DNA from 2 places in the Franconibacter daqui genome. Region 1 is predicted to be linked to the other one. Evidence: predicted binding sites of a transcription regulator. Region 1 holds the regulator's gene; the other holds the start of a gene.

The links. The regulator ArgR, encoded in region 1, controls arginine synthesis, uptake and breakdown. The targets are predictions, from matches to a motif close to ANTGAATAAAAATACANT.
Region 2: argA (amino-acid N-acetyltransferase) is a predicted target of ArgR. The motif match lies at 2,322-2,339, and genes of this name have one in related genera.

What each region holds. Positions count from the first base shown of each region.
Region 1 covers NZ_BMKJ01000002.1:49,752-54,182, reverse strand. Annotated here, with positions in the region: gene degS (outer membrane-stress sensor serine endopeptidase DegS) at 1-651, shown strand, start outside; gene mdh (malate dehydrogenase) at 709-1,647, opposite strand; gene argR (transcriptional regulator ArgR) at 2,085-2,555, shown strand; gene yhcN (peroxide/acid stress response protein YhcN) at 2,920-3,183, shown strand; gene yhcN (peroxide/acid stress response protein YhcN) at 3,300-3,566, shown strand; gene IEX01_RS09535 (barstar family protein) at 3,629-3,907, opposite strand; gene IEX01_RS09530 (NAD-dependent succinate-semialdehyde dehydrogenase) at 3,953-4,431, opposite strand, start outside.
Region 2 covers NZ_BMKJ01000002.1:475,006-479,436, reverse strand. Annotated here, with positions in the region: gene mltA (murein transglycosylase A) at 1-436, opposite strand, end outside; tRNA gene IEX01_RS11545 (tRNA-Met) at 640-716, shown strand; tRNA gene IEX01_RS11540 (tRNA-Met) at 757-833, shown strand; gene amiC (N-acetylmuramoyl-L-alanine amidase AmiC) at 894-2,141, opposite strand; gene argA (amino-acid N-acetyltransferase) at 2,374-3,705, shown strand; gene recD (exodeoxyribonuclease V subunit alpha) at 3,732-4,431, opposite strand, start outside.

The sequences.
Region 1 (4,431 bases):
ACTATTCCGATTAACCCCAGACGTACACCGCATATTGGCGATGTGGTGTTAGCTATAGGCAACCCCTATAACCTCGGGCAGACCATCACCCAGGGGATTATCAGCGCCACCGGCCGCGTGGGGCTGAACCCTACGGGCAGACAGAACTTCCTGCAGACTGACGCCTCCATCAACCATGGCAACTCCGGCGGCGCGCTGGTGAACTCGCTCGGCGAGATGATGGGCATCAACACCCTGTCGTTTGATAAAAGTAATGACGGCGAAACGCCAGAAGGGCTGGGCTTCGCGATTCCCACGCAGCTTGCCACCAAGATAATGGATAAGCTTATCCGCGATGGCCGCGTTATTCGTGGCTATATCGGCATCGGCGGACGTGAAATCACGCCGCTGCATGCGCCAGCAGCAGGCATTGACCAGATCCAGGGCATTGTCGTAAATGAAGTGGCGCCGGATGGCCCGGCGGCGCGCGCGGGCATTCAGGTGAATGATGTTATTGTCTCGGTGAATAACAAGCCTGCGGTCTCTGCGCTGGAAACCATGGACCAGGTTGCGGAGATTCGTCCCGGCTCAGTTATCCCGGTTGAGGTCATGCGCAATGACCAGCGCATTACGCTGCAGGTGACGATTCAGGAATACCCCGCCACCAACTAAACGGCAGACATAAAAAAACCGGAACCTGTGTTCCGGTTTTTTTTCAGGCTAGCGTTCTTACTTGTTAACAAACTCTTCGCCCAGCGTGATATCTTTTTTCAGCGTATCCAGCATGCCTTCCAGCGCCTGCTGTTCGAACGCGCTCAGGGTGCCGATGGATTTACGCTCTTCGATACCGTTTTTACCCAGCAGCAGCGGCTGAGAGAAGAAGCGAGCGTATTCGCCGTCGCCTTCCACATAAGCGCACTCGACTACGCCCTGCTCGCCCTGCAATGCGCGCACCAGGGAAAGCCCAAAGCGCGCCGCCGCCTGGCCCATAGAGAGGGTTGCAGAACCCCCGCCCGCTTTCGCTTCCACCACTTCGGTGCCCGCGTTCTGGATACGTTTGGTCAGGTCGGCCACTTCCTGCTCGGAGAAGCTAACGCCTGGGATCTGCGACAGCAGCGGCAGAATGGTCACGCCAGAGTGACCGCCGATAACCGGTACGTCGATCTCGGTCGGCTGCTTGCCTTTTAACTCCGCCACAAAGGTATTGGAGCGAATGATATCCAGCGTGGTCACGCCGAACAGTTTGTTCTTGTCGTACACGCCCGCTTTTTTCAGCACTTCCGCAGCAATCGCCACGGTGGTGTTAACCGGGTTGGTGATGATGCCGATACAGGCTTTCGGGCAGGTCGTCGCGATCTGCTGAACCAGGTTTTTCACGATGCCGGCGTTCACGTTAAAGAGATCGGAACGGTCCATGCCCGGCTTACGCGCCACGCCTGCGGAGATCAGCACCACGTCTGCGCCTTCCAGCGCCGGGGTAGCGTCTTCGCCGGAGAAGCCTTTGATTTTTACGTCGGTAGGGATATGACTCAGGTCAACCGCTACCCCTGGGGTAACCGGTGCGATGTCATACAGAGAGAGTTCTGAACCTGAAGGCAGTTGGGTCTTGAGTAGAAGGGCAAGCGCCTGGCCAATACCACCTGCCGCGCCGAGGACTGCAACTTTCATCCTAAACTCCTTATTATGGTGAGCTAAAGTGTGCCGTTACTCCATTGGTGGCGACCATAATCATTCAGAGCTGAAATGAGTACAATCTTCTGGCCTTCAGTTTGCGACTCCTGACGCGCTTTACTGAAAGCGATGCGGCGGCTTTACCGGTGCACGGAGACTATCGGGCTCGCCGGGTCACTACCGGAGCAACATATCAACAGGCGGTTACATTACACCCTCTCGCGACAGCAAAACAACATCATTTTGATAACAATTGTTTTACTTTATCGCTTATTTTCGAGTCGTGACGCAGGCATGTTCCTTGATAACAAAATTTGATAAAATCCGCCGCTTTCATAACATTATTTCAGCCCCGCTCACGGCAGATAATTTGCATAAAAATTCAATTTTATGCATAATAATGTTGTTCTTATTGGCCTGACCACGGGTGACGTATGCGCAGCTCCGCAAAACAAGAAGAGTTAGTTAAAGCGTTTAAAGCATTACTCAAAGAAGAAAAATTCAGTTCGCAGGGTGAGATTGTCCAGGCGCTGCAGGACGAAGGCTTTGAGAATATCAACCAGTCAAAAGTCTCCCGCATGCTGACCAAGTTTGGCGCCGTGCGCACCCGCAACGCCAAAATGGAGATGGTTTACTGCCTGCCGGTTGAGCTTGGCGTACCGACCACGTCCAGCCCGCTTAAAAACCTGGTGCTGGATATCGACTATAACGACGCCGTAGTCGTCATTCACACAAGCCCAGGCGCGGCGCAGCTGATTGCTCGCCTGCTGGATTCCCTCGGCAAAGCGGAAGGCATCCTCGGCACCATCGCAGGGGACGATACTATCTTCACTACGCCCGCGCGCGGCTTCACGGTCAAAGAGCTTTACGAAGCCATCCTGGTGCTTTTCGAACAGGAACTCTGATGCCCCGCTCCCGCTATATCGTAGCGGGAGCGTTGTTCCCTTCTTTTACCTTCTTCTGCCATCTCCCGCTTAACCAGTCGCTTCGTCTGCTGAAAACCATTCACCCAGTGTATTAGAAAAAGAAAACCGCACAAATTGCAAAAATAAAATATCTTATTGATTCATAAGAAATAATAAAAAATATTGGCTAAATTTTAACCATTTTTATAACGTTCGGTAATAAATAAACATCACTCCAGACTCAAAGTTTCATAGGAAACCATTAGCCTGTTATTAATTTTTTGGGTGACTAGTGTATACTTGTTTTTGTGATGAGGGTCACGGAACAGTGACCAGTAATAATAAATACGACGAGGTAAACAATATGAACATTAAATCTACCGTAGCAGCCGCAACCGTTCTTTCTGTGCTTTCTTTCGGTGCTTTCGCAGCATCTTCCATCAATGCCGACCAGGCGCAAAACCGCCAGGCTATCGGTACTGTCACCGTTGACGCGGTAGGCAGCGTCCCGATGGATATGCGTGAAATGCTGGATCAGAAAGCGCAGGAAAAAGGCGCGTCTTCTTATCGCATCATCGAAGCGCGTACCGGCGACCACTGGCACGCTACCGCTGAGCTCTACAAATAAACAACGCGTTAAAAGTAAAAGTTCTGAATAGCCATAAACGCACGCAACGGCCTCAAGCAGAAAAATAGCGTTTCAACCCTTCCGGCCGTTGGGTGCTTTGACGAGGAGTTAAGACAATGAAAACCCCATTTACCATCGCAGCCCTGGGCCTGGCCTCAATTATCTCTTTTGGCGCCAGCGCCGCAGTACAACAAGTCAACACCCAGCAGGCGCAAAACCTCCAGCCGATGGGCAGCGTTTCTGTCACTCAGGTAACGGGCGCGCCAATGGATATTCGCCAGCAGCTGGCGGAAAAAGCGGAAAAAGAAGGCGCCAGCAGCTATCGCATCACTGAACTGACTCAGGGTGACCACTGGCACGCCACCGCTGAACTGTATAAGTAACCCTCGTCGTCTTGTCTGACGACTTGCCCCTGTTTTCGCAGGGGCCTTTTTAAGTGCCTGTCCTATGTTGAATGACGTACATTGAAGCGGAGCTGACCTTCCAGCTCCTCTTCTGCTTCGTCAAAAAGCAAAATCAGCGCCCCATAACGCCGACGCTGCTCCTCTCCCAGATGCACAAACTCTATCTCCAGCGGTAGCGGCAATCCCCCTTCAGTTACCACCTCCCATAGCGCATCCAGATCGTTTACCTGATTTTTGGCCAGACCAAAGGTGCGGGAAAACTCCCGGTAAAAATCCGCCTGATCGGTAATTTCATCGAAATCGAAGGTGTAGATTTTCATGCTGCGTCACCGGTCTATGGAGCGGCCCGCAGGCCGCCCTCTGTTTCAGAGTCCGCCCAGATGCAGGGTTTTCACTTCCATAAACTCTTCCAGCCCCAGCACCGACCCTTCGCGTCCCAGACCTGACTCTTTTACTCCGCCAAACGGCCCCAGTTCCGTTGATACCGCACATTCGTTAATGCCAATCATGCCGCTCTCAATCTGCTGGGAAACGCGGAAAACGCGTTGCAGGTTTTGCGTGTAGAAGTAAGCCGCAAGGCCATAAGGGGTATTGTTGGCGCGCTGAATCACCTCCTCTTCCGTTTTAAAACGGAAGCAGGCCGCCAGCGGGCCAAACGTCTCTTCCTGCGCAAGCTTCATTTCGTCGTTAGCGTCAATCAGGACGGTAGGTTGCCAGAAGTTGCCGCCCAGTTCGTGCGGCTTGCCGCCCACCAGCACTTTTGCCCCTTTCGCTACCGCGTCTTCGACGTGTTCACGTACTTTATCCACGGCCGATTGCTCAATCAGCGGGCCGACGACCACGC
Region 2 (4,431 bases), 430 kb from region 1:
TGGGCGGCATGCGGTAAATCGGGTACTGGAATTCGCCCTGACGGGTGTAGCGCGCCTGCACGACCGGGGTGTAATAGCCCGTGAACTGCACGTTGCCGTAATTATCCGCCCCTTCCATCTGCCAGGCGTCGATGCCGAACTGGCGCAGCGTGCGGGTGTCGCCGCCTGAGCGCAGCCACTCTTGCACGGCGTTATAAACGCTGCTCTGACTGCCGTATAAGCGCGACGAGGCGTTACGAATTTCGCTGACCTGCTGGGAAAAATCGCCCGCGTTGATGGGCGCGCCCACGGCATCCGGCTGGTTTACCAGTGAGAACGGCTGATGAAACTTGCCGTCTTTATATTGTTGACCGCGATCGGTCGGTTTAGAGGAACAGGCCGCGAGGATAGCCACCATCGCTCCTGTCGCCAGATATCTTGCCAGACGCCCTTTCATTACTCTCTCCAGGTTACCGCTTTCCGCAGGCGAAGATAGCAAACACGCGGGGTCAATGAAACGGATTCGCCTTAAGTAGAATCAAATAAGGATAAAAAATAAACAGATGGCGGGATATTTCAGCAACAGGGCAGAGGAATAGCGGTTTGTTTTAAAAAAAGGTTGCATCAAGATGTCAGCAGAGTATAGTGCGCTTCCACGGACGCGGGGTGGAGCAGCCTGGTAGCTCGTCGGGCTCATAACCCGAAGGTCGTCGGTTCAAATCCGGCCCCCGCAACCAATAACGCGCCGTGCGCGACAATGTGAAGAAGTATGACGGACGCGGGGTGGAGCAGCCTGGTAGCTCGTCGGGCTCATAACCCGAAGGTCGTCGGTTCAAATCCGGCCCCCGCAACCAACAATAAAATGAACACCCTTTCGGGTGTTTTTTTATGCCTGAAATTTGCTAAAAGGCGCGTTAACCGCGCCTTGCCAGCGTTCCGCCATCGGCGAAATAGGCTTTAATCCCCGCCAGAATCGAAACGGCCACCTCTTGCTGAAACGCCGCGGTGCGCAGCTTTTTCTCTTCTTCCACGTTACTAATAAACGCGGTTTCCACCAGAATGGAAGGGATATCGGGCGCCTTCAGCACCGCAAAGCCCGCCTGATCCACGCTGTTTTTATGCAGCTTATTCACGCCGCCCAGGCGGTTTAATACTTCTTTGCCAAACTTCAGGCTGTCGGAAATGGTCAGCGACTGCACCATATCGAACATGGTGTGGTCGAGATAAACATCCCCGCTCTTGCTGACGCCGCCCACAAGGTCGGCGGCATTCTGCGTCTGCGCCAGATATTTCGCCGCGGCGCTGGTGGCCCCTTTTGTCGAGAGCGCAAAAACGGACGAGCCGCGCGCCGCCCGGCTGGTAAAAGCATCGGCGTGAATGGAGACAAACAGGTCGGCGCGCTGCTTCTGCGCCTTCGCCACACGCACTTTGAGCGGGATAAAGATATCCTCGTTGCGCGTCATATAGGCTTTCATGTTGATCTCTTTTTCAATCAGCGCCTTGAGCCGCCTTGCGATTTGCAGCACCACATCTTTTTCACGCGTTTTATATTTACCGATAGCGCCGGGGTCTTCCCCACCGTGCCCGGGGTCAATCATGATGACAATAGGTCGGTCGCGCCCCGCTTTACCCGGCTGCGGTCCACCCTGCGGCGTTTTTTGGTCGAGTTCGCCTTTATTGTAATCTTCCAGCAACGCCAGCAGCGGATCCTGCTCGCTGGCGCTGTCCGCCGGGTAGAGATCTATCACCAGACGCTCTTTAAACTCCGCCACCGGAGCAAGGGCGAAAAGGTGCGGCGTAACGTTCTTTTTCAGTTCAAATACCATGCGCACCGTTTTCGGGTCGAACTGCCCGACGCGCGCGGATTTGATAAAGGGATCGTTGTCGCTTATGTGGTTGCCAAGCCCTTTCAGCACGGAGTTGAGGTGTACGCCTTCGATATCGACCACCACCCGCTCAGGGTTGCTCAGCGCAAACTGGCGATACTTCAGTACACGGTTAGATTCGAGCGTAACGCGGGTATAAGCGGAGGCGGGCCAGACGCGCACCGCCACCACCTGGCTTGACGCGGCGAAACCAATCTGGCTGACGCTTAATAACCACATGGCGCCCGTCCCCTGCAACAGCTGACGACGGCTTAAAGATTTACTGGAACCAGACATGCCTCTCCCGAGCAGAATAAAAACCAAACCCTGACATAACATCGTAAAAACAGGCGGAAAACTTTAGCGAATGGTGCTTTAGCTGTCATCTATAAAAGGGTAAACAATCACGTTGGGCGGCTTTTGCCCGATGTTCAGCGCTTGCATTGCGCGAAATTGTTGCTTGCATGGTGGGCAGGAAAAGAATAAAAATACATAAATCACGAATAATCATGCATTGAGAGGTTTAGCCGTGGTGAAGGAGCGTCGAACCGAGCTGGTCCAGGGATTCCGTCATTCTGTTCCCTATATTAACGCGCATCGGGGAAAAACGTTTGTCATTATGCTTGGCGGCGAAGCCATTGAGCATGAGAATTTCTCTAATATCGTCAATGACATCGGCTTACTGCATAGTCTTGGCATCCGGCTGGTGGTCGTCTATGGCGCTCGCCCGCAAATAGACGCTAACCTTGCGGCCCATCATCACGAACCGATTTATCACAAACATACCCGCGTGACGGACGCCCGCACGCTCGACCTGGTAAAACAGGCGGCTGGCCTTCTACAACTCGACATTACCGCGCGCCTCTCCATGAGCCTGAATAATACGCCGCTGCAGGGCGCGCATATCAACGTGGTAAGCGGCAATTTTATTATCGCCCAGCCGCTCGGCGTGGATGACGGCGTGGATTACTGCCATAGCGGGCGCATTCGCCGCATTGATGAAGAGGCGATCCATCGTCAGCTCGACAGCGGCGCGATTGTGCTGATGGGGCCGGTGGCGGTTTCCGTTACCGGTGAAAGTTTTAACCTGACATCGGAAGAGATTGCGACGCAGCTGGCCATCAAACTGAAAGCAGAAAAGATGATCGGCTTCTGCTCTTCGCAGGGGGTGATGGACGAAACCGGCGCTATCGTCTCCGAACTTTTCCCGAACGAAGCCCAGGCGCGGGTGGAAGCGCTGGAAGCGGCGGGAGACTATCACTCCGGCACCGTGCGCTTTTTGCGCGGCGCAGTGAAGGCCTGCCGCAGCGGCGTGCGCCGCAGCCATTTAATCAGCTATCAGGAAGATGGCGCGTTGCTGCAGGAGCTTTTCTCACGCGAAGGGATTGGCACGCAGATAGTGATGGAGAGCGCCGAGCAGATCCGTCGCGCCACGATTAACGACATCGGCGGCATTCTGGAGCTGATCCGCCCGCTGGAGCAGCAGGGCATTCTGGTGCGCCGCTCCCGCGAACAGCTGGAGATGGAGATAGACAAGTTCACAATTATTCAGCGCGACAACCTGACTATCGCCTGCGCCGCGCTCTATCCTTTCCCGGAAGAGAAGATTGGTGAAATGGCCTGCGTGGCGGTGCATCCGGACTACCGCAGCTCGTCGCGCGGCGAGGCGCTGTTGCAGCGCGTGGCAAGCCAGGCGAAGCAGATGGGGCTGAGCAAACTTTTTGTGCTCACCACCCGCAGCATCCACTGGTTCCAGGAGCGTGGCTTTACGCCCGTGGACATCGACTCGCTGCCCGAGAGTAAAAAGCAGATGTACAATTACCAGCGGCGCTCCAAAGTGCTGATGGCGGACCTCACCTAGCGCTCAGGCCGCGCGTAAGCGGCCTTCTATTCCTGAAAATGCGCCATCAACCCGCTGCGTCGCTCGGTACGGGTGGCGATAGCCTGCTCAAAGACCCGGTCATCGGTATAAAGCGAAAGCCGGCTGCGGGCGCGGGTAATGGCGGTATAAACCAGCTCGCGCGTCACAACCGGCACAAACTGACCGGGCAGGATCAACGCCGCGTGATCAAACTCCGACCCCTGTGATTTATGTACCGTCATCGCCCAGGCGGTATCGTGCGCCGGAAGACGGCTCGGCTGCACGGCCTTCACGGTGCCATCCGGCATAGGGAACCAGACGCGCAGCCCCTGCCCCCGGTCGAGCGCAATGCCGATATCGCCATTAAACAGCCCCAGCGCGCTGTCGTTACGGCTAATCATTACCGGCCTGCCTTCATACCAGCGAGAAAGCGGCGCGCGCGTAATAACCCGCCGCTGCGCCAGCGCCTGCTCCAGCCGTTCGTTTAATCCGGCAACGCCGAAAGGCCCTTCGCGCAGCGCGCAAAGCAGCTGAAATTCGCCGAATGCCTGCAAAACCGTTCGCGGTTCGGCGCCTTCCTGCAACGACGCGAGAAAACGCTGATAGCCCTCCAGCGACTCGGCAATCATGCGCGTGTAATCTTCGCCGCTTTGCAGCGGCTTTTTGACGATATCCTCAAAATTTTGGGAAAAGGCGCTGCGCGCCGCCCGGTGGTCGCTGCCGTTG